Regions from separate parts of the Bacillus sp. DU-106 genome, predicted to be linked through region 2. Evidence: predicted binding sites of a transcription regulator. Region 2 holds the regulator's gene; the other holds the start of a gene.
What was found. The regulator LexA, encoded in region 2, represses DNA repair genes until DNA is damaged. The targets are predictions, from matches to a motif close to CGAACATATGTTCG.
Positions count from the first base shown of each region.

Region 1: a site for LexA is predicted at 6,971-6,984, ahead of recN (DNA repair protein RecN). Genes of this name have one in related genera too.

Region 1 is NZ_CP026607.1:4,166,247-4,178,847, forward strand. It holds gene C3Y97_RS21070 (sigma-54 interaction domain-containing protein) at 1-207, opposite strand, end outside; gene C3Y97_RS21075 (DUF2627 domain-containing protein) at 345-578, shown strand; gene C3Y97_RS21080 (glycerophosphodiester phosphodiesterase) at 628-1,356, opposite strand; gene C3Y97_RS21085 (YycC family protein) at 1,407-1,553, shown strand; gene C3Y97_RS21090 (PRK06770 family protein) at 1,796-2,359, opposite strand; gene spo0A (sporulation transcription factor Spo0A) at 2,612-3,406, opposite strand; gene spoIVB (SpoIVB peptidase) at 3,697-4,995, opposite strand; gene recN (DNA repair protein RecN) at 5,114-6,853, opposite strand; gene argR (arginine repressor ArgR) at 7,118-7,567, opposite strand; gene C3Y97_RS21120 (TlyA family RNA methyltransferase) at 7,710-8,549, opposite strand; gene dxs (1-deoxy-D-xylulose-5-phosphate synthase) at 8,553-10,445, opposite strand; gene ispA ((2E,6E)-farnesyl diphosphate synthase) at 10,747-11,637, opposite strand; gene xseB (exodeoxyribonuclease VII small subunit) at 11,637-11,867, opposite strand; gene xseA (exodeoxyribonuclease VII large subunit) at 11,857-12,601, opposite strand, start outside.
Region 2 is NZ_CP026607.1:3,699,958-3,712,558, reverse strand. It holds gene C3Y97_RS18745 (trimeric intracellular cation channel family protein) at 1-539, opposite strand, end outside; gene hflX (GTPase HflX) at 632-1,906, shown strand; gene C3Y97_RS18735 (methionine gamma-lyase family protein) at 1,899-3,170, shown strand; gene glnR (transcriptional repressor GlnR) at 3,356-3,745, shown strand; gene glnA (type I glutamate--ammonia ligase) at 3,794-5,128, shown strand; partial or broken gene C3Y97_RS28495 (LexA family protein) at 5,465-5,584, opposite strand; gene C3Y97_RS18720 (PadR family transcriptional regulator) at 5,747-6,070, shown strand; gene C3Y97_RS18715 (DUF1700 domain-containing protein) at 6,063-6,605, shown strand; gene C3Y97_RS18710 (DUF4097 family beta strand repeat-containing protein) at 6,606-7,409, shown strand; gene lexA (transcriptional repressor LexA) at 7,500-8,120, opposite strand; gene C3Y97_RS18700 (YneB family resolvase-like protein) at 8,262-8,918, shown strand; gene C3Y97_RS18695 (DUF896 domain-containing protein) at 8,964-9,203, shown strand; gene C3Y97_RS18690 (bifunctional metallophosphatase/5'-nucleotidase) at 9,243-10,826, opposite strand; gene C3Y97_RS18685 (phosphate/phosphite/phosphonate ABC transporter substrate-binding protein) at 11,012-11,950, shown strand; gene phnC (phosphonate ABC transporter ATP-binding protein) at 12,034-12,601, shown strand, end outside.

The sequences.
Region 1 (12,601 bases), 470 kb from region 2:
ATCAAATATTACATCGATATGCATAGAAAGAAATGGAGTTACACTTTCTCCAATTGCAATCCCGTATTCCTTAGCAATTTGTAGTCCTTTTGCCAACGGATTTATATCAATAATCCCTATAATTTGAAATATATTCGAACTTTGTAACAGATTCAGCAGTGCGCTCCCGCCTTCACCTGCACCAACAATTAATACTTTTTGTTTCATATATCCCACTTCCTCTCGAAGTAACTCTGCAAATTTTTTCACACCTTTATCTTACTCGTTCAGCACCCTCTTGACAAACCCCCTTTTCTTATAACATCATTAAAATATACGAAATAATCTGAAAAGGAGCGTTATGTATGCAGCGTTACGTTGCTCTACTATTAGCACTCATCCCTATTTCATTAGCTGTGTTTGGTATAAAGTTAATGAGAGATACTGTATTCGGGATTCTATTTCCACCAATCTCTATACTGTGGTTACAATTTTTAATCGGCGCTCTCTGCTTCGGGCTCGGGTTTTATATCTTCGGTGGCTTCGTCTTGCACCGAGACCGTAAACGAAATAAAGTACAAGCTCGCTTTAGAAGATAGGAATGCCCCACTATTTATAAATAAAAAAATGAGACCGTTACACGCGGTCTCATTTTTTTATTGGCATTAACGTTCTGGCCGTTTCAGGGTAATCAGTAATAATCGCCGATATATTCATATCAAAATATTTACGCATAAGCGTTTCTTCATTAATTGTATAAGGGCGAACCTCTACACCACTTTCCATCGTTAGTTCGGCAATAGCATCTTGAAGGTAACGATAATTCGGATGTACTGCTGTAGCGCCCATTTTTTTCGCGTATGCCCACGGACTATGCAAACCTTCGCGATATAAAATTGCTGTTTGAATATCAGGAGCCATCATATGGCACCGTTTCATACTGTAGTGATTAAACGAAGAAAATATAACACGATCCTCTAGACTAAATTTCCGTACAAGCGTTATAACTTCTTCCTCTAAACCTCTGTATGGAATTTTATTATTTTTAAGTTCAATATTAAGTAGCAAACTCGTTTGTGCAAGCCATTCTAATACCTCTTCTAAAAGTGGTATTTTACAAAAACCTACTTTATCACCAAATTTATAACTTGCATCTAACTTGCATAAGTCCTCATATACATAATTCCGAACCGCACCTTTTCCATTTGTTGTCCGGTCCACCGTTTCATCATGAATGACGACAACTTTTCCGTCTTTCGTTAATTGAACATCAAGTTCAATTCCATCCGCTCTAAAAGACTCAGCCGCTTCAAATGAAATCATTGTATTTTCTGGGTACGTTCCAGCCGCACCACGATGTGCAAATATAAGAGTCATCCTCACTCCCCCAATCTTATGCTATACTATACGAAAAAGGAGGTACTTCTATGAGACCATTACAAATCTCTCCAGATACTGCAGTCCGCTTATCAAAAGCACTAGGTGTTCCACTTGAACAACTCATGCATATGCCGCAGCACATTTTAATTCAAAAGCTAGTTGAATTAGAAAAACAAAATAAAGACGAAGAATAATACAGTCCTGTTTTGCAGGACTTTTTATTATTTTCTATTATATCACGGATGCCTTTCCTACTAAAATCCTTTAACAGATGTACTACGATGTGATTTAGCCGTTCCTTCATCATTTAATAATGAATCACATCTTTTCTTTTTTTGTTACACGTCATAAAGAAAGCAGACCATTTATTTATAAGTCCCATTACGTCCTTAAAACACGATAATAAAAAAGCTAGAGAAGTCCTTTATATTATTTTTTATTGAACGTGCGGAGCATCCCCTGATTCGTATAGTTCTTTCGCTTTTTCCTCCCCGAATATAGTTAAAATATAATGTTGCTCTTCTAACGCATCCATTGCTCTAGTTACTTTACAAACGCTATCTTCTTGAGCATCCGAGAAATAATTGTGATCTTCTACAATTTTACTAAAATCTTTTTTCGCCCATCTATCAGCAATTGCTAAAAGTTCATTTTTCTTCGTAAAGCTACTCTTATTTATAATTTCTTTTAATTTTTTAGCATTACTTTGAATCATTGGGATAGAGCCCGATTTTCGTTCTGCCACCACTTTTTGATGAGTCATGCGATGCATCGCTGTAATGACTTCGCTTTCAGTAGAATTTTCAGTAACATACACATCAACAAAGACCCCATCCACCTCTCTACCTACTATTGTTTGGTCTTCTTTTTTATCTATTTGAGCGCTCACTTCTTTATCTACTGGATTATCTGCAAGTTCTAACATTCCAAATGTAACTGCAATAGCAAGAACTCCCATAGCTGCTACTATTCCTAGCCAAGTTGAAATTTTATTTTCCATTCCCCTTCTCCCTATCTATATCTATTTTATTGCCTTATAAAAAACTCACTTACATGTAATATTACTGAAAATAGGTTTTATTTTCCACACTATCAAATAATCTCTTTTTCTCAACAAAATAAAAAGACCAACGAATTATAACATTCATTGGTCTTTCATTAAAAAGTTTATTGGCTTTAAAATTAACATCGAGCATAGCGTTCCAGCATACATCGGTTTTACTAAAACGAAAACCCATTGCTACTTCTACTCTCAGCTAGCTTTATGTTCAAGTCTCAGCTTATCCGCAACCATTGCGATAAACTCAGAGTTCGTAGGTTTTGCTTTTGACATGGATACTGTATAACCGAATAAGGACGAAATAGAATCAATATTCCCACGGCTCCAAGCTACTTCAATCGCGTGACGAATTGCGCGCTCCACACGGCTTGCTGTTGTATTATATTTCTTTGCGATATCTGGATACAATACTTTCGTAATCGATCCTAATAATTCGATATCGTTGTATACCATGGAGATTGCTTCTCGTAAATACATATATCCTTTAATATGAGCGGGTACACCAATTTCATGAATGATACTCGTAATACTCGCATCTAAGTTTTTCGGTTTTCCATCTACTGTTGTTGCTGATCGGAATGATGGTAGTGGACGTTTAATCATAGCGTTTGCTTTACCACTCACTTGACGAATATGACTCGTTAAATTCTCCATATCAAATGGTTTTAATATGAAATATGAGGCACCTAAGTCAACTGCTTTTTTCGTCACATCTTCTTGGCCAAATGCTGTCAACATAATTACGCTAGGCTGTTTTAACCTTTCAATATGTCGCATTTTCTCCAATACAGCTAAACCATCTAAGTGTGGCATAATAATGTCTAAAACGAGTACATCAGGTTGCTTATCTGTTAATAAGTTTAAACACTCTTGACCATTATAAGCAGTACCGATTACTTCCATATCATCTTGAGCGGCTACATAGCTCTCTAACATTGATACTAGTTCTTTATTATCATCCACAAGACATACTTTAATTTTCTCCACAGCTTTTCCTCCCTTACCGAATCGATTCTCCGACATGTGTATCCTTCTAGGCTACATGAATTGTTCGACAATTGTGTGAAAATTCCCTTTTAAAGTTTCTTACTTTCCGATAAAATCACAAAAAAATATGTTTATCGTTCATTTATTCCCTTTCGCAACACATTCCATCATAGAAATACAACGAAACGTTCAACCCTTTCCTTTTATTTTACAACAAAAAACACCTCTTGCGGAGCTTTTACAAAATTTCAACGAATTTTTCAACAGAAAAAGCGAGCTAATAATATATATTAGCTCGCTTTTTTCTCTTGATCATAAATATTAATTCCAGCTTGATGTAACATCCATTCAATATGAACACCATATCCTGATGTTGGATCATTTACAAATACATGTGTAACAGCACCAATTACTTTTCCATTTTGTACAATTGGACTTCCGCTCATTCCTTGTACGATACCGCCCGTTTTCGCTAATAGACGTTTATCTGTTACTTTTATTACCATACCCTTTGTGGCTGGGAATTTTTGCTGCACTGTACTAACGACTTCAATATCAAACGCTTCTACTTTATCTTGATCAATAACTGTTAATATTTTTGCCGGTCCTTCTTTTACTTGATGAGATAATGCGATAGGCATTGCTTTATCCATTATACCGTTTTTCATATTCGTATTTAATTTTCCAAAAATACCATATGGACTATTAATTGTAATATTGCCAATCACTTCACGGTCTGGTGAGAATCTTGCTAATTTCTCCCCTGGATTCCCATGACTACCTCTTTCAATTGATGTAACTGTCGAGCGCATAATTTGTCCATCTTCGACTTGAATCGGCTTTTTCGTATCATTATCAGAAATAACATGACCAAGTGCCCCATATTTCATAGAATCTGGATGAACAAATGTCATCGTTCCAATTCCAGCTGCCGAATCACGGATATACAAGCCAATTCGATAAGACGATTCACCGTTGTCTTTTTGTGGAGTTAGCTTCGTACGAATATATTTTCCATCTCTTAACAATACAAGATTAAGCGGTTCACCTGTTTCTCCACTATTATGAATAAACGGTGCTACATCACTCATTCTTTCAATTGTTTTACCATTAATTTCAGTAATCATATCTCCAATTTGTACACCTGCTGTTTCACCAGGAGATATTTTACCTTTTTCAGTTTGAATTAAATGATGGCCTACAACAAGTACACCTTTTGTATTTAATTTCACACCAATTGATTGTCCACCTGGAATCACTTTAAAATCTTTTAACACTTTCACATTTACTTTTTTTACTGGAAAACCAGCAAGCTGAAATACCATATCAGCTTCACCATTTTGATGAGAATTTACCATAAGTCCTTGTTTTTGTTCATTCGAACTCACTGTAAATACATGACGATTTGTGGATGAAGCTTTGAAAACTGGTAATGATGATATTTCTGATTGTTGTCCTTCAAAAACAACAAGTTGTTTCGGTGATGAAATAAACGTTCGAAGCGGTTTAAAACATCCAATAAAAACTAAAGAAACAAGGAGACAAAGACCTATTATTTTTCGAAATTTTTCTAATTTCAACTTGTTCACTCTCCTCGCTCCTACCCCACATTCAGCCTCTTGGCTTCACTTTTTAATCTCTCCTTGCAGTGCTTTATTTATAACCGGAAGAATTAAGAAATCGTCATTTGAGAAAAAAAGCTATCCATTACTGGATAGCCTCTGCTGTCTGTTTAAAATGATGCGCTTGCGTAAGTAATTCTTTCGCATGCTCTGTCGTTAAATCTGTGATTTCCACACCAGAAATCATTCGAGCTATTTCTGTTACTTTATCCTCCATAGTTAAAACAGTAACCGATGTAATTGTCCGATCATTCGCTACTTGTTTTCGAATAAATAAATGTGAATCTGCCATTGAAGCTACTTGAGGTAAGTGCGTAATACAAAGTACTTGCGAGTTTACTGATACTCGATAAATTTTTTCCGCAATAGCCTGTGCGACCCGGCCACTTACACCCGTATCCACTTCATCAAAAATAACAGATGCAACCCCTTGATGCTTAGAAAAAATGCTTTTTAAAGCTAAAATGATACGAGATAACTCTCCGCCAGATGCAACCTTTGAAAGTGGTTTTAGCGGCTCTCCTGGGTTCGTTGAAATATAAAATTCCACATGATCGTAACCATCCGCCGTAAGTCTTACCGGCGCACCTTCCACAAGGGGCTCTTCTACATTTCCTTCTCTCTTCATAATTCTCACTTCAAATTTCGTTTTTTCCATATATAATTCTTTTAATTCCTGATGAATTGCATTTGTAAGGTGTTCTGCAAGCTCATGACGCATATTACTTAACAACGTTGCTTCTTTCAGAATAACACTTTCTAATTCCTTCAACTGTTTCTTCGTCGTTTCAATATGAACGTCTTTATTTTCAATCGTAAAAATTTCCTGTTCAATTTTATCAGCATACGCTAAAATCTCTTCTACAGTATTTCCATATTTTCTCTTTAGCATACGAATTTCATTCAAACGTGTTTCGATTTCATCTAAACGATTTGGATCATATTCCATCATATCGAGCTTTTCTCTCAGTTGATAGGCAACCTCTTCTAATAAGTAATAGCTATTTGCAATTGAATCATGATTCTCCTGATACACTTCATCTAAATGTGTAATACTTTCCATTTGCCCCATTGCACTTCTTACATTATCTAACCCTTGTCCGTCGGCACTTAACGAACGATATGCATCACCTAACGCTTTATAAATCTTTTCAAAATTAGAAATTTGCAATCGTTCCTCAGTTAATTCATTTTCTTCATCCATCTTTAAATCCGCCTTGCGAATTTCTTCATGCTGAAATTGAATTAAATCTAAGCGATGTGCCATTTGTTGCTCATTTTCACTTAACGATTTCAATTGTTTTTTTAATTTTTCATAGTCAGCGTATACGTTTTGATATATGTCTAATTGTTTAACGATTCGATCCCCATCAAAGTGATCAAGCATAAACAGATGTCGTTCTTCATTCATTAAATCTTGCGTTTCGTGCTGTCCATGAATATCAACAAGTGTTTTCCCAATTTCTTTTAATATGCTAAGTGTAACAAGCTTCCCATTTACACGACATACACTCTTCCCGTTCGCAGCAATATCACGCTTTAAAATAATCATGCCATCTTCTATTTCTATATCTAACTCTTCTGCCTTTTCAATACATGGATGCTTCTCATCTTCAACATAAAATAGCCCTTCAATCTCAGCCTTCTCTGTTCCATATCGAACAAATTCTGCTGACCCACGGCCACCTACAAGTAAACTAATTGCATCAATAATAATCGATTTTCCGGCCCCTGTTTCACCGCTTAAAACCGTTAAACCTTTTTGAAAAGAAATATTTAATGCTTCAATAATAGCAAAGTTTCTAATCGATAATTCCGATAACAATGCCCCATTCACCTCGTTATAAAATAATCCCTTACTAAAGGATTTTCTCAGTTCTTCATTCAAATAATCATGCTATATATTTGTATGTATATACTCTTCTAACCCGCTTCATTGTACCAAACATTTGTTTTACGGGTCAATCCATCTATTTTCTAACTTTATGCAAACAAAATATTATATTACAATTGAAAATTCATATTTTTAACCAATAAAAATATCTTGTTCACTTTCCACTTTACGATGGAAAGCAAACAAGATTTTTTGTTACAACATATTTAAGAAACGATCAGAGACAACACCTGTATCGTCAGGTGTACGGCAAATAATTAAGCAAGTATCATCACCACAGATGGTTCCGATGATCTCATCCCACTCTAAATGATCAATAAGTGCTCCAAGTGAATGAGCGTTACCAGGCAATGTTTTTAGCACAAGCATATGTCCTGCCGTGTCTAATTTTACAAATGAATCCACTAGATTTCGTTTTAATTTTTGTAACGGGTTAAATCGTTGATCTGCTGGCAAGCTATATTTATAGCGCCCATCATGTAATGGCACCTTCACTAAGTGCAGTTCTTTAATATCGCGCGATACTGTTGCTTGCGTTACATTAAATCCCTCATTACGTAAAATATCAACTAATTCATCTTGTGTTTCAATTTCTTTGTTTGCAATAATTTCCCTGATTTTAATATGGCGCTGACCTTTATTCATACATTTGCACCTCACACTATCTCTTACCATAGTTTAAACATTGGTATACTTCACTTATTTATGTTAACTTATAATTCGTTTCTTGTACACAATTGTTTTTACAATCATTATACAATTACAGCAAAAAGAGGAACAACATATGTTATTCCCCTTTCCCTTTTTGTTTTAGAACTTCATGCGCTTCTGTAACAACTTGCTCTATAGAAATCGGAGAATGATTTTCGCCATTCTCACGTTCACCATGCCATTTCAGATGAATTAAAAATTCAATATTACCATCCCCACCCGTAATTGGTGAGAATGTTAAACCTTCCACATCATAGCCTTCTTTTAAAGCAAACTCGACAATCATTTCTACAACAGCTTCATGTACTTTTCTATCACGAACGATACCTTTTTTCCCAACTTGCTCTCTTCCAGCTTCAAACTGCGGTTTAATTAACGCTGCTACATCTCCGTTAGGCATAAGCATTGTTTTTAAAACTGGCAGTATAAGCTTTAATGATATAAATGAAACATCAATACTTGCAAATTGAGGTAAACCACGTTCTAAGTCTGCTGGTGTCACGTAACGGAAGTTTGTTCGTTCCATTACAACAACACGCTCATCTTGACGTAATTTCCACGCTAGTTGATTGTATCCTACATCTAATGCATAAGATAATTTCGCTCCATTTTGAAGCGCGCAATCTGTAAAGCCACCAGTTGATGAACCAATATCTATCATAACTTTATCTTGTAAATCAAGATGAAATGCCTCTAATGCCTTTTCAAGTTTATAACCACCACGACTTACATACGGCATAACTTGTCCCTTCACCGTAATCTCAGTATCTTGCGAGATTTTCTCTCCTGGCTTATCAAGTCTCATCTCATTTGCATATACGAGTCCGGCCATAATGGCGCGCTTTGCTTTCTCACGCGTTTCTATAAGTCCTCGCTCTACTAATAGTACATCTACTCTTTCTTTTTTTACGCTCATTTGTTACGCCCTTTTTTGTTTTGATGGAATCATTGTATGAATACGGTCTACAACAGCATCTGTCGTTAAACCAATTTCTTCTAATAATTTTGTTACACTTCCGTGCTCTATGAAGCGATCTGGAATACCCATTCGTTCAACCAATGCACTATGGTAACCATTTTCAGATGCAAATTCAACTACTCCTGTTCCAAAACCACCGATTAAACAAGCTTCTTCAATCGTTAAAATCGGTATATTCTTTCCTAGAAGATCATGTAAATATGCTTCATCCATTGGTTTAATAAAGCGAGCATTCACTACTTTCACTGAAACCCCAGCTTTTTCAAGACGCTCAGCTGCTTCCATTGCCATTGGTATTGTCGTACCAAACGTTAAAATAGCTGCTTGTGTACCCTCTTTTAACGTCTCCCACGTACCGATTGGAATCGCCTTTAATTCTTCATCCATATGAACGCCAAGTCCATTACCGCGCGCATAACGCAATGCGATTGGTCCATCTTCATATTGCATCGCCGTATAAACTAAATGTTGACCTTCATTTTCATCTTTCGGCATCATAAGCACCATATTCGGCAAGTGACGTAAGAATGAGATATCAAATACGCCTTGATGCGTTTCACCATCTGCTCCTACTAATCCCGAACGATCTATTCCGATGAAAACATTTAAATTTTGGCGGCATATATCATGAACAACTTGGTCATATGCTCTTTGTAAAAATGTTGAATAAATCGCTAAGAATGGCTTCATTCCTTGCGTTGCCATACCTGCTGCCATTGTTGTAGCATGCTGTTCTGCAATACCTACATCAATCATACGATCTGGGAATTCTTTTTGGAATTTCTCAAGTTTTGATCCAACAGGCATTGCAGGTGTAATTGCTACGATACGCTCATCTGCTCTCGCTAGCTTAAGTACTGTTTCACTAACGACAGCACTCCATGCTGGTGCAACTTCTTTCGGCTTAACGAAGTCACCTGATTCAATTTTATAAGGTCCTGTTCCATGCCAAGTTCCAATAACGTCACTCTCAGCCGGTTTATAACCTTTTCCTTTTTTCGTAATAACGTGAACAAGTACTGGGCCTTTTGTTTTCTTTGCATATTGCAACGTTTCGAATAACTTTTCATAATCATGCCCATCGACTGGACCTAAATATGTAAAGCCTAACTCTTCGAAAAAGACACCAGATACTAGTAAATATTTAAGACTATCTTTTATTTTCTCTGCTGTCGCAGCCACTTTCCCGCCAACTGCTGGAATTTTCTTTAATATATACTCTAATTCATCTTTTACCCAGTGATATTTTCCTGCGGTACGTAAACGACCGAGCACATTATGAAGCGCACCAACGTTTGGTGCAATTGACATTTCATTATCATTCAAAATAACAATCATGTCTGTTTTTTCATGTCCAATATGGTTCAATGCCTCTAAAGCCATTCCGCCTGTTAAAGCACCATCTCCAATAATTGGTATAACATATTCTTTCGTTTTCTTTAAATCACGTGCCAGAGCCATTCCCATTGCAGCCGATAACGAAGTCGAGCTATGACCAGTTTCCCATACATCGTGCTCACTCTCACAACGTTTCGGGAAACCACATAGACCTTGATATTGCCTTAATGTGCCAAACTCTTTCGCGCGTCCAGTTAAAATTTTATGTACATAGGATTGATGTCCTACATCCCATAAAAATTTATCTTGCGGGCTATCAAATAATTTGTGCAGAGCAATTGTGAGTTCTACTACACCTAAATTAGGTGCAATATGTCCACCTGTTTGAGAGAGCTCTTCAATTAAAAACTTACGAATATCCTCACTCAATCCCTCTAGTTCACTGATAGACATATCTTTCAAAAAACTAGGGTTTTGAATTTGCGTTAGATCCACATGGATCACTCACTTTCATTTCATAATCTGTCAACATGTCAAATATTATAAAAAACATTTACACAAAACAAGAAATTCTCTTTTCTATTTTTCGTCTTGTCCCGCTATTAACCAGTCTATTGCGCCTTAATCCTATTATAAACCATACTTCTTTAGGCGATGAAAAAAATAGCCGCTAACACGAAGTGATAACGGCAATGTAATCTACATATATTTTTGCCAATAACAAGAAAAGAAAAACCTTTTCCTACATTTATATCATAAAATGATGAATGACTCAACAAATGAAAACGCTGTTATATTAGTTATTACGTTTTGCAATCAAATCGCAAATAGATAGTAAATATTCATCTTGTAATTGCAAGGAGCTAATCGCACCTTTTGCTTCTGCAATTGTTTCTTCTAAAATAGCCTTTGCTCTATCTACAGTAAACAACGTCGTATATGTGCTCTTTTCATTAGAAAGATCACTACCAATCGGTTTTCCAATCTCTTCTTCAGTTCCTTCGACATCTAAAATATCATCTCGAATTTGGAAAGCTAGACCGATATATTTGGCAAACGTAAGCAACTTTTCTTCTTGCTCTTCTGTCGCATCAGAAAGTATCGCACCCGCAAGTACAGCAAATTCAAGTAGTTTTCCGGTCTTATGTTTATGGATGTACTCCAATTCATCAATCGTAAGGCGTTTCCCTTCCGCTTCCATATCTGCCACTTGTCCGCCAACCATTCCTTCTGGTCCTGCTGCTTTTGCGAGTTCAAGTACAAGTCTTACTTTTTTTTCAGCAGAAATTTCTTTTTGCTCATATGCCATAATAACTTGAAAAGCGTATGTCAATAAGCCATCTCCTGCTAAAACTGCCATCGCTTCACCAAATACTTTGTGATTTGTGGGCTTTCCTCTTCTTAAATCATCATCATCCATACAAGGTAAATCATCATGAACTAACGAATATGTATGAATCATTTCAAGAGCACAAGCTGCACCTACTCCAAGATTTCTTTCTTTCCCAAACGCTTGTAATGTTGCAAACAAAAGTAACGGGCGGAGACGTTTTCCACCCGCTTCCAAAGAATATGCCATCGCTTCACGAAGTACATTTGGACATTGTAATCCATTTGCATAGCTTACAAGTTTTTCTTCTACGAAAGTTTTACTTTCTTTCAAAAAAGTATCAAAAGCAATCGTCACTATGCTTCATCTCCTAAAGCAGTAAACGGTTCAAGCTCTCCATCTTCCCCAAGAATAACTGCCATTTGTTCTTGTACATTCTTCAACTTCTCATCACAAAGCTTAGATAATTCCATACCTTCTTTAAAATAAGAAATCGCTTCTTCTAAAGGTACGTCACCTTGTTCTAGCTTAGAAACAAGATGCTCAAGTTGCGAAATTGCCTCTTCAAAGCTTAATTTATTTTCCATTATTCAATTCACGCTCCTCTATGCCTGATACGCTACAATCTAGTATTCCATCTTGTAATTGAACTGAAACAGCATCTCCAAGGCTTACATCTTTCACACTTTTTAACACTTGCTTCTCTTCATCATATACAAGCCCGTACCCTCTCATCATTACTTTAAGCGGACTTAACGCTTCAAGTTTTTGAGCAGCTCTTACAAAGGCAAATTCTTTCGTTTGAAGTAACGTTTGCATTTCACGTTGTAATTGCTTTTGCAACGTTTCCACAGCTACCTTCGTTTGCATAATTTTTTGAGATGGGTGGTGCTTCTCTAAATAAAATGAAAGTTGCTTTAACTGATTCACCTTTTTATCAATATAGCGCTCTTTCGCTAAAACAAGCTGTTCTAGCGCTCTATCTAATTGCTCTTCCTTTTGCTCATATACTTGTCTTGGATAACGGAACGCATACGATTTTTGCAACACTTGTAGTTTTTCTTCTTTTTTATGTACTAACTCTCTCATTGCTCTTTGCAATCTCAGAGTTCTTTGTAATACCTTTTCTTGTAACTCTATAATGTTAGGTGCTGCCAACTCAGCTGCTGCGGTCGGTGTTGGCGCGCGTAAATCTGCAACAAAATCTGCAATTGTAAAATCTGTTTCATGGCCTACTGCCGAAATAATAGGAATTTCACTCTTAAAGATTGCTCTTGCAACCATTTCCTCATTGAAAGCCCATAATTCCTCAATAGAACCT
Region 2 (12,601 bases):
ACAATTAAAATGAATAAAATGTAAAGAGCCCAATCGCTAACAATAATTTGAGCGCCAATTAAGAAACCTGCTAAAATTGTCCAAAAGGCATATACTTCAGCTCGAAGAACGAGAGGTTTTCTGCGGGCTAAAAGATCGCGAATGATACCGCCGCCGATACCAGTTAAAACAGCTGCTACAATTGTGGCGCTAATTGGTAAATTTAATTTTTGGGCATATAATGCTCCTTGTACAGCAAATGCTGATAAGCCGATAGCGTCAGTGATATTTTCCCACTTTTTCCAATGTCTAATTAACTTATTTGGAAAAAGAAAAATAATAGTCATTGATAAAAGTGCGATTTGGAATAACATGTCTTGTTGCCAAAATGCGACAATCGGATAACCGATTAATAAATTACGAAGGGCACCTCCCCCAAATGCGGTTGCCATTCCTAAAATATACACCCCGAAAATATCATAATCCTCTTCCATTGCAACAATGGCTCCGCTTAGTGCGAAAGCGATTGTGCCTATGATGCTAAAAATCTCCCATGCCATGAATTTTCTCCCCCGCTAACTAGATGAAATGTGCTTCCTCTGCTATTATATTAGAAGGTTTAAATTTCGAAAAGGATGAGTGAACATATTTGATGGAAGAAAAAGAAAAAGTCATATTAGTAGGCTGTCAATTGCCACAAGATGATGATGAAAAATTTATGCATTCCATGAAAGAGCTTGCATCACTAGCGAAGACTGCACGAGCAGAATTGTTAGTGTCAACAACGCAAAAACGACCAAAGTTTCATCCGGCAACTTACATAGGTAAAGGGAAATTAGAAGAGCTTACAATGTTAACTGAAGAATTAGAGCCGGATGTTATTGTATTTAATAATGAATTAACGCCGAGTCAAATTCGGAATTTATCCTCAGTATTAAATGCGAGAGTAATTGATCGAACGCAACTAATACTGGATATTTTTGCGCAACGTGCGAAGTCGAGGGAAGGTAAGCTTCAAGTAGAATTAGCTCAGTTGCAATATACAATGCCGCGTCTTATGGGGCAGGGATTGTCCTTATCGCGTCTTGGTGGTGGTATTGGAACGAGAGGACCGGGTGAGACGAAATTAGAGACGGATCGTCGTCATATTCGATCCCGTATTGATGAAATAAAGAAACAACTTGCAGTTGTTGTGGAACATCGAAAAAGATATCGTGAGAGAAGAAAAGATAATAAAGTATTTCAAGTTTCGTTAATAGGGTATACAAATGCAGGGAAATCGACACTGTTTAATAGATTAACGGAAGCTGATACGTTTGAAGAAAACCTTCTGTTTGCAACATTAGACCCAACGACGAGGAAGATGCCGTTACCTTCTGGTTATACAGTATTACTAACTGATACTGTTGGTTTTATACAAGATTTACCCACTTCATTAATCGCTGCTTTTCGTTCGACACTGGAAGAAGCGGGGGAAGCAGATGTCATTTTACATGTAGTTGATTCCGCGGATTCTAACTACATAGGGCATGAAAAAACAGTAAAACGATTATTATCAGAACTTGAAATTAACCATATTCCTATTATTACGTTATATAATAAAAAAGATGAATTACATCAAAACTTTATTCCGTTTCCGAAAAGTGATTTCTTAATGACTAGTGCTTTTGAAGAAAGTGATTTATTGCGTATAAAAGAAGCGATAGAAACGAAGATGAAGAAAGAAATGGATTGTTATCGAGTGGAAATCCCTCCGAGTGAAGGTAAGTTGTTAACGCTTTTAAAGACGGAAACTCTATTAGCAAAGATGGAGTTTCTAGAAGATAAATTTGTATATGATTGTGCAGGGTATATTTTTACTCATTCATCGCTTAATGTGCAATTAAAGAGATTTTTAGTGGAAGAAGGAGAAAATAAAAATGTTTGATCGTTTGAAAAATGGAGAAAAAATTGCTCCAATTGTAAAAGAAGTAGAGAGTCAGATTACAGAAGTACATAAACGTGCGGATGAAGTGATTGAAAGCAATCAGTTTCGTGTATTAGAAAGTTTTCGGAAACATAAAATTAGTGACTCGCATTTTATCCCGACAACAGGTTATGGTTATGATGATATTGGCCGTGATACGTTAGAAAAAGTGTATGCTGATGTATTTGGGGCGGAAGCTGGACTTGTTCGTCCGCAAATTATTTCAGGTACTCACGCTATCTCTACAGCGTTATTTGGTATTTTACGCCCGGGAGATGAGTTATTATATATCACTGGGAAACCGTATGATACGTTAGAGGAAATTGTTGGTGTGCGTGGGAAAGGTGTAGGTTCATTTAAAGAATATAATATCGGTTACAATGCAGTTCCGCTAACTAGTGCTGGGCTTGTTGATTTTGAGGCTGTTGCAGCGGCGATTCATAATAATACGAAAATGATCGGTATTCAGCGTTCGAAAGGTTATGCTACTCGTCCATCGTTTACTATTTCTCAAATTAAAGAGATGATCGCGTTTGTTAAAGAAATTAAACCTGATGTTGTTGTGTTTGTAGATAACTGTTATGGCGAGTTTATTGAAGAGCAAGAGCCATGTCATGTTGGTGCAGATTTAATGGCGGGTTCACTTATTAAAAACCCGGGCGGCGGAATTGTTAAAACTGGCGGTTATATTGTCGGGAAAGAACAGTATGTTGAAGCGTGTGCATATCGTTTAACATCTCCGGGAATTGGTGCGGAAGCTGGAGCGTCTTTATACAGTCTGCAAGAAATGTATCAAGGGTTCTTCTTAGCGCCACATGTTGCAGGACAAGCGCTGAAAGGTGCAATTTTTACAGCTGCGTTTTTAGAAAAGTTAGGAATGAACACGTCACCAGCGTGGAATGCGCCAAGAACAGACTTAATTCAATCGGTTCAATTTGATGATAAAGACCGTATGATTGCCTTCTGCCAAGCGATTCAATATGCATCTCCAATTAATTCGCATTTTACTCCGTATGCAAACTATATGCCAGGTTATGAAGATGATGTAATCATGGCGGCGGGAACGTTTATTCAAGGTGCAAGTATTGAATTGTCTGCTGATGGTCCAATTAGACCACCGTATGTTGCGTATGTGCAAGGTGGCTTAACGTATTCGCATGTTAAAATTGCGATTTGTTCTGCGATTGACGAATTGATTGAAAAGAATTTATTAATAATTTCTTAATGGGAAGCTGTCGATTTTGGCAGCTTTTTTCGTATAAAAGTAATGATTTATGCGATTAGAAAAAAGAATGAAAAAATTCGTAAAAAAAATTATAAAAAATCATGTGAGAAAAGCTAACATCTATTGACACTAAACATAACATGGTATAAAATGAGAAGCAGTTAAGGCGAAGGAGGAACTGAAAAATGAAAGAAGATAGACGTTCTGCCCCGCTGTTTCCTATTGGTATTGTTATGGATTTAACACAATTGTCTGCACGTCAAATTCGCTACTATGAAGAGCATAATCTTGTTTCTCCAACCCGTACAAAGGGGAATCGTAGATTATTTTCATTTAACGATGTAGATAAGTTGTTAGAAATTAAAGATTTGTTAGATCAAGGCCTGAATATGGCTGGTATTAAACAAGTGTTACTAATGAAAGAAAATCAAACAGAAGCAGTGAAAGTAAAAGAAGAAACGAAAGAAATTTCAAAAACTGAGCTTCGCAAAATACTTCGAGATGAACTACAACATACAGGTAGATTCAATCGAACTTCATTGCGACAAGGTGACATTTCAAGATTTTTTCACTAAAGATAACTGATTCTGAAGGCGATTAGAGGGACTAAGGAGGAATTTATAATGTCTAGATACACAAAAGAAGATATTTTCCGTTTGGCGAAAGAAGAGAATGTAAAGTATATCCGTTTACAATTTACGGACCTTTTAGGGGTAATTAAAAACGTAGAGATTCCAGTGAGACAATTAACGAAAGCTCTTGATAACAAAATGATGTTTGATGGATCTTCGATTGAAGGTTTCGTACGTATTGAAGAGTCTGATATGTATTTATATCCTGATTTAGACACTTGGGTAATTTTCCCTTGGACAGCTGAAAAAGGTAAAGTAGCTCGACTAATCTGTGATATTTACAATGCAGATGGCACTCCATTTGATGGAGACCCACGTAACAACTTAAAACGTGTGTTAAAAGAAATGGAAGCTTTAGGATTTTCAGACTTCAATCTTGGACCAGAGCCAGAATTCTTCCTATTTAAGGTTGATGAAAAAGGAAATCCAACATTAGAACTAAACGATAACGGTGGATACTTCGACCTTGCGCCGATGGATCTAGGGGAAAACTGTCGTCGTGATATCGTTCTTGAACTTGAAGAAATGGGATTTGAAATTGAAGCATCTCACCATGAGGTTGCTCCAGGACAGCACGAAATTGACTTTAAATATGCAAATGCAATTCGCTCATGTGATGACATTCAAACATTCAAACTTGTTGTAAAAACAATTGCTCGTAAACATGGTTTACACGCAACGTTTATGCCAAAACCACTATATGGTGTGAACGGTTCAGGTATGCACTGTAACTTATCATTATTTAAAAATGGTGAGAACGTATTCTTTGATGCAAACGGTGACTTACAATTAAGTGATGATGCTCGTCACTTCATCGCAGGTATTTTAAAACATGCACCAGCATTTACAGCGATAGCAAACCCAACTGTAAACTCATATAAACGTCTAGTACCTGGATATGAAGCGCCTTGTTACGTAGCATGGTCTGCACAAAACCGTAGTCCGTTAGTACGTATCCCTGCATCTCGTGGTATTAGTACACGCGTAGAAGTGCGTAGTGTTGACCCAGCTGCAAACCCATATTTAGTAATGGCTACATTATTAGCTGCAGGTCTTGATGGAATTAAAAACAAATTAACTCCACCAGCAGCAGTAGATCGTAACATCTATGTAATGACAAAAGAAGAGCGCGAAGAAGCAGGTATCGTTGACTTACCAGCAACATTAGCGCAAGCATTAGTTACATTACAATCTAATGAAGTAGTATGCGGTGCACTAGGAGAACACTTACTTGAGCACTTCATCGAAGCGAAAGAGATTGAGTGGGATATCTTTAGAACACAAGTTCACCAATGGGAACGCGATCAATATATGTCTCTATACTAAGAGGCTTGAACCCTTGATACAACTAGTATCAAGGGTTTTTTAATTCCCTATTATTACAATTTTATGTGGTTGCAAAATGAAAAACAACCACATAAAAGCCAATAATTAATAACAAGTAGTGATATCATAGAAAAACATTATCAGATAAACGTAAGTTTTATATAATTTATGAACTAAAAAAGCCTTGATACTACGGTATCAGGGCTTTTTTAGTGAAGTTATTGGATATATTAACTACTAGATAATGGATTGTTTTTGGTTATTTTGAATCATGTTACTAAGAAAATCTTTTCAAAAGAATTGATTTTATCTTTTTTAAATCACTTGTGCTATAACTTAATAATTCTTTACTGCCTGTACAACGCGAGCGATGATTTTTATGTCCTCATCTGCAAGGCTATAAGTTTGTGGCTTGTGAATCAGATTATCACTCAATGATATTAACGTAATGATGCTTAGTTATAACGCAGTCTTATTCAGGATTTCGTTAGTTCATTTTCTAAATTTAGGGAATAAATATAGTTTAGTACCTTGCAATAAACAATACTAAGTGGTATATTATGGATAAAACAGGTACCGTGTATTGAACAGTACTAAGATAGGAAAGGAGGATGGCACTTGAACGTTCAATTTAAAAAAGGTGTGCTTGAACTTTGTGTATTAGCACTTGTAAAACGTAAAGATAGTTACGGTTATGAACTTGTTCAGCAAATTTCTAATAAATTTTTAATATCGGAAGGATCAGTATACCCTTTATTACGTCGTTTGACGAAAGAAGGGTATTTTCAAACGTATTTAAAGGAATCTACGGAAGGGCCACCTCGTAAATATTATCAATTAACAGAGCAAGGGGAGACGCAATTTCATTTGTTAGTAACAGAATGGCGTGATTTTGCGAAAGGGGTACAAGAAATTGTTGAAGGGGTGGAATGGGATGAGTAAAGAAGGGTTTCTTAAAGAATTATCAAGTTATCTTAGAAAGTTACCAGAGGAAGAGAGGCAAGATATTTTATTGGATTATGAAGAGCACTTTCAGTTTGGACTAGAAGAGGGGAAAACTGAATCGGAAATAATACAGGGCCTTGGTTCTCCGAAAGTAATCGCGAAAGAATTACTTGCGATGTATCGCTTCGATGAAATGAAAAAAAATCCATCGACTTCAAATGTGACAAGAGCTGTTATGGCAGCGATTGGACTTAGTTTGTTTAATTTTATTATTGTGTTAGGCCCGTTAGTCGCAATTATTGCTTTTATATTTTCTTTTTGGATCGGTGGTATTGCTAGTGTAGTAACACCATTTTTCGTTATTGGAAAAGTATTTATGGGTACTTTTATATGGTTGGATCTTTTCGTTAGTATAACGTTTGTTGGGGTAGGTTTATTTTTATGTATTATCGCTTTTTATAGTACAAAGTGGTTTAAGAGATTGTGTGTACGATATGTAATATGGAACTTCAAAATGATAAAAGGAGAGTAAATGATGAAAAAACTATTTTTAATCGCTATCGCTTGTATCATTATTGGAGTAATAGGAATTTCCCAAACATATGAAAAAGCAGTACAAACTGCTGAAAAAGGCGATAAAGAAAATGTAATTAAAAACGAAACATTAAAAAATATAGAAGTTAAGTTAGATGCCGGGGATATTATTGTCCAAAAATCTCCTGACTCTTCTTTTTATGTAAAGCAATCGGGAGATGTACGTAAACAAGAGATTCGTATCGCAGAAGATGGTGACACATTAAAAATTATTGGGGAAAGAGAAAAAGGTGCTTCATTTGATTTTTCTTTTTACGATTTTAGGTTTCAAACGTCTAAATTGACTCTCCTTGTGCCCGAACGCTCTTACCAAGATGTAAAAGTAAATTCATCTGCTGGACAAATCGAAATGAGTGATGTGAAAAGTGATAGCGTAAGTGTTAGGACACTTGCTGGAGAAGTAGAGTTGAAACAAGTAACGGCTAAGAATGTGGAGGGATCGACAAAAGCTGGTGAGGTGAACTTTAAGAAGGTATTAGGGAAAGTGACCGCAAAAACAACAAGTGGGGAAATAAATATTCAAGATCATGATTCTAAGTATAATCTAGAAGCAAGTTCAACTGCGGGAGATATAGATATTACTTTATCGGAAACACCACAAGATGCGGTAATTACTGGGCAAAGTGCTGCTGGAGATGTAACAATTTTTAATGAAGAAAATAAAAATGTAACAATTGGAAATGGTAGTAAAAAGATTAGCGGTAAAACGGCTGCGGGAGATGTGACGATTGAAACTCGTTAATAAGAAATAGAATGCATGGAAATCTATCAAAATACAAAAAGAAGATAATTACCGTATATAAATAAGGTAATTATCTTCTTTTTGTTATTTTTAATGTAAATCACGATATACGCCAATTACTTTCCCGATAACTGACACTTGTTTTAAAATGATAGGTTCTAATGAAGAGTTTTCTGGTTGTAGACGGAAATGGTCTTTTTCTTTATAGAAACGTTTAACTGTTGCTTCGTTATCCTCTGTTAAAGCGACTACAATTTCACCATTATATGCAGACTGCTGTTGGCGAACAACAACTAAATCTCCATCGAAAATACCAGCTTCAATCATACTATCTCCAGAAATACGTAACATGAACACTTGGTCTGCTCCAGCAACAATACTAGCTGGAAGTGGGAAATGTTCTTCTACGCTTTCGACCGCTGTAATTGGTAAACCAGCAGTGACTTTTCCGACAATTGGAACTTGAATAACAGATTGTGTTTCCGTATCCATTCGGTCTTCACCTAAAATTTCAATGGCACGTGGTTTTGTTGGATCGCGTCGAATGTATCCTTTTTCTTCTAATCGTGATAAATGTCCGTGCACTGTAGAACTAGAAGCGAGGCCGACTGCTTGACCAATTTCACGTACGGAAGGTGGATATCCTTTTTCTTGTACTTTTAGCTTAATAAAGTCGAGAATGTCTTGCTGGCGTTTCGTTAACTTTTCCATGTTTTCTAACACCTCGTTTTCTTTCATTTTTCTTATTAATAAGTATAACATGTGAAAAAACATTCTACAAACATAAGTTCGAACAAATGGCGGATTTATGTTACACTATAGGGAAATAATAGGGAGAAAGAGGGGTTCAAAATGAATGCAATTATTTATGCACGTGTGAGTACAACGAAAGAAGCGCAAGAAACATCATTATTACGTCAAAAAGATGAATTATTGCATTTAGCTGAGCGCTATCAAATGAATGTTACTAAGGTGATTGAAGAGCAGGCTAGTGGATATACAATTGAACGTGACGGTATATTAGAGGTGTTGGATACAATTCGAGACGAACAAATTGATGTGTTACTTATACAAGATGAAACGCGTCTTGGTAGAGGAAATGCGAAGATCGCGTTAATGCATTGTTTACATAAAGAAGGCATAAAAGTATATACGCATACACATAATGGTGAATTACAATTGTCGGATTCTGATTCAATGGTATTAGATATTATTGGTATTGTTGAAGAATATCAAAGAAAGATTCATAATTTGAAAATTAAACGAGGTATGCAACGTGCAGTAGAAAAAGGTTATCGTCCAGAAAAAAATTTAAAAAATCGTCATTTAAGTGTAGGAAGAGAGAAAAAAGAAGTGCCAATTGAGGAAATTGTACGTTTGCGAAAAAGTGAACTCACGTTTGAAGAAATTGCAGCAACATTACGTGGATTTGGTCATAATGTTTCAAAGGCGACTGTACATCGTAGATATGTAGAGTATACGAAGCAATTGCTTGATAAAGAAGAGTAACTATTGTATGATAATAATCAGTTTTGATTAGAAGGGGGATTCGAGATGATTAATCACGAACTCGTTGAACGCATTAACTTCTTAGCGAAAAAAGCAAAAGCTGAAGGTTTAACTGAAGAAGAGCAACGTGAGCGTCAATCGCTACGTGAACAATATTTAAAAGGATTTCGTCAAAATATGTTAAACGAACTTAAAGGTATTAAAGTTGTTAACGAAGAAGGTACAGATGTTACACCGACGAAATTAAAAGCTTTAAAAAAGCAAGATAATGCAAAATTAAATTAAAAGATGGGCGAAGCCCATCTTTTTTATATGTAAAAATCGTTATTTAATAACTTTCCAGTTGTTATTAACTGTTGCTTCTATCGTTTTATGTTCCAATATATAATTAGCGATAAGTTCAGACATATCTGTGGGTATATCTTTTACTACCGGTTTGTTTTGAAACATAAAGAAATTTCCCCCGCCACTTGCACGATAATTATTCATTACAACGTCATATTCTTCATTCATATTAAGAGGAGCACTGTTATGCTGTAAAGATTCTACTCTTTCACCAATTGGTTTTGAAATGTTTAATACGTATGAAATCCCTTCCCACATATCATAATTATAATGTTGTGGCTTTGGTTCTATGTAGGTAGGACTTACGGTGATGGATCCATCTGTTTTTAATGTGAAATAAGAAGCAGAGAGTTCAAGAGCATTTTTTATATCCGCTCCAGTTATTCTAATTACTTTTAATGTGTTTGGATAAATATAATTAGAAACGATGTCACGCATTGTTACATGTTCCGGGAAACCTGGAGATGTATTATGGAACAAACTTGTACAAGAAATTGATACATTAGCTATATCCATCTGTATTTTATTTATGAATTCGATAAAAGGATGATCATGCAAACGAGTTTGCATAGCATCTGAAATTTGCATATCCCCCTGAATGATTCCAATAGGTTGATCAAGCCACTTTTGTGTTTTCTCTTCGTAATCGGCTACCAATGAAAGTACATCTTGGTCAGCCTCAACTCCTTGTACAGATAATAATTCAGAAGAACTCTCTTTTTTAACCCATTTATGTTTTGTTTTTTCGAATGTTATTTTTACTTTTCCAACTGAGTTTCCATTACATCCGGTCTGTAAAATTGTTACACCGTTAGCCATTGTGTGAGCAATTTCCCGGTGTTGGTGACCTGTTAATAAAATATCTATGTCTTCAATTTCATGGCACATTGCATATCCTTGGTTTTCTCCTGTTAAAACTTCAGTCGGTACCCCGGTTTGTAAATCTCGTTCAACTCCCCCGTGATACGCTACGACTAGTAAATCTGGTTTCTCATGTTTGCGAATGTAAGAAACCCACTTTTTCGTTGTTTCTAATGCATCTTCAAATTGTAAGTCTTTAATGTGATGGGGTTGTTCCCAATTGGTAATGTAGTGCGTTGTCACCCCTAAAATAGCGATTTTTATATTGGATTCAATCTGTTTGATTATATAAGGTTTTCCGAAATAAGGTTTCTTTATGTTTTTATCTAAAATGTTTGCTGATAGGTACGGGAAGTTCGCAGTAGTCACAGCGTTATTTAATATACCCATCCCGTAATTAAACTCATGATTGCCGATAATTGCAGCGTCATACTGTAAGTAATTCGCTAATAAGGACATTGGGTTTTTTTTGTTTTTTTCGTATGTAACATAATGATAAGTAAATGGTGTTCCTTGAATAAAGTCGCCATTATCAATTAAAAGAACGTTTGTATTTTGGGAACGTTCTTTTTTTATAAGAGTAGAAATTTTAGCTAAACCAAGTTCTGCTGGGGAGTTATCTTGGTAGTGAATAGGATAAACAGTGCCATGTATATCGCTTGTTAATAAGATGTTTAAAGTTACAGTTTGATTTTGTTCCAATATGACTCACCTTTTCTATTGTTATCTTCCAATTCATCATATCAAATATGTGAAGAGAATTTTAATGTGAGTGTATAGAATGTGTAAAGATTATGTAAATAATCAATTATTTGTAAAAATATGTGATATATTTCTTCATGTTTATGAAAGGTTATTTTATAACAATGAAAAATGGAGGCATTAATATGTTGAAAAAAGTTTTTGCAATGAGCACAACAGTTGTACTAGCAGCGGGATTATTAAGTGGCTGTGGAACGAAGGAATCAAGTGCAAGTAAAAATGAAGATACGAAAAAAGGGTATGTACCGAAGACTTTAAATGTTCAATTTGTTCCTTCTCAAAATGCAGATACGTTAGAGGCGAAGGCAAAACCGCTTGAGAAGCTATTAAGTGATAAGTTAAATATTCCAGTAAAAGTTAGTATTTCAACGAACTACAATACAATTGTAGAAGCGATGGCATCTAAACAAGTAGATGTAGGATTTTTACCGCCAACAGCGTACGTATTAGCACATGAAAAGAAGGCTGCAAATGTAATTTTACAAGCACAACGTTTTGGAGTAGAGGATGAAACAGGAGCTCCTACAAAAGATTTAGTAGATTATTATAAATCTGAGTTTGTTGTTAAAAAAGACTCTAATATAAATAGTGTAAAAGATTTAAAAGGTAAAAAGATTGGTTATCAAGATGTAACATCATCAGCAGGGTATGTATGGCCTGCAGCTGTTCTATTAAAAGAGGGAATTGATCCGTTAAAAGATGTGAAACCTGTTACATTAAAAGGTCACGATCAGTCGCTTATTGCTCTTTTAAATGGTGACGTAGATGCAGCTGTTGTATTCCAAGATGCTCGTAATATTGTAAAAAAAGATTATCCGAATATATTCGAGCAAACGAAAATAGTGAAATTTACGGAGAAAATTCCAAACGATACGATTTCGGTACGTTCTGATTTAGATGAAGAGTGGAGCAAGAAATTACAGGATGCTTTCATTGAAATTGGAAAAAATGAGGAAGGTCACAAAATCATTAAAGAAGTATATTCACATGAAGGATATGTTAAATCTGATGATAGTAAATTTGACATCGTTCGTGAATATGGGAAGAAAGTAAAAACGCAATAATACATATGGAAATGGCAGCTAGCTGAAAGGGAATGTTTTCAGTTAGTTTGTCGTTTTGAATACATAGAAGGTAGGTAAGATGTGTGATAGAATTTCGAAATGTCTCCAAAGTGTATCCAAATGGTACAAAAGGATTGAATAATATAAACTTGAAAATTCAAAAAGGTGAGTTTGTTGTAATGGTAGGGCTGTCCGGAGCTGGAAAGTCTACACTTCTAAAATCGGTAAATCGTCTTCATGAGATTACAGAAGGCGAAATCATGATTGAATGTGAGTCTATTACTGCTGCAAAAGGAAAAGATTTACGACGTATGCGCCGGGATATTGGTATGATCTTTCAAAGTTTTAACCTTGTAAAGCGATCAACAGTATTGAAGAATGTATTAGCTGGCCGTGTTGGATATCATTCGACATTGCGTACAACGTTAGGTTTGTTTCCGAAAGAGGATGTGGAGCTCGCATTTCAAGCGTTAAAAAGAGTGAATATTTTAGAAAAAGCATATGCACGTGCTGATGAATTATCAGGAGGACAACAACAACGTGTATCGATAGCTAGAGCATTGGCGCAAGAAGCAAAAATCATATTGGCAGATGAACCTGTTGCGTCGTTAGATCCGCTAACAACAAAGCAAGTATTAGATGATTTAAAGA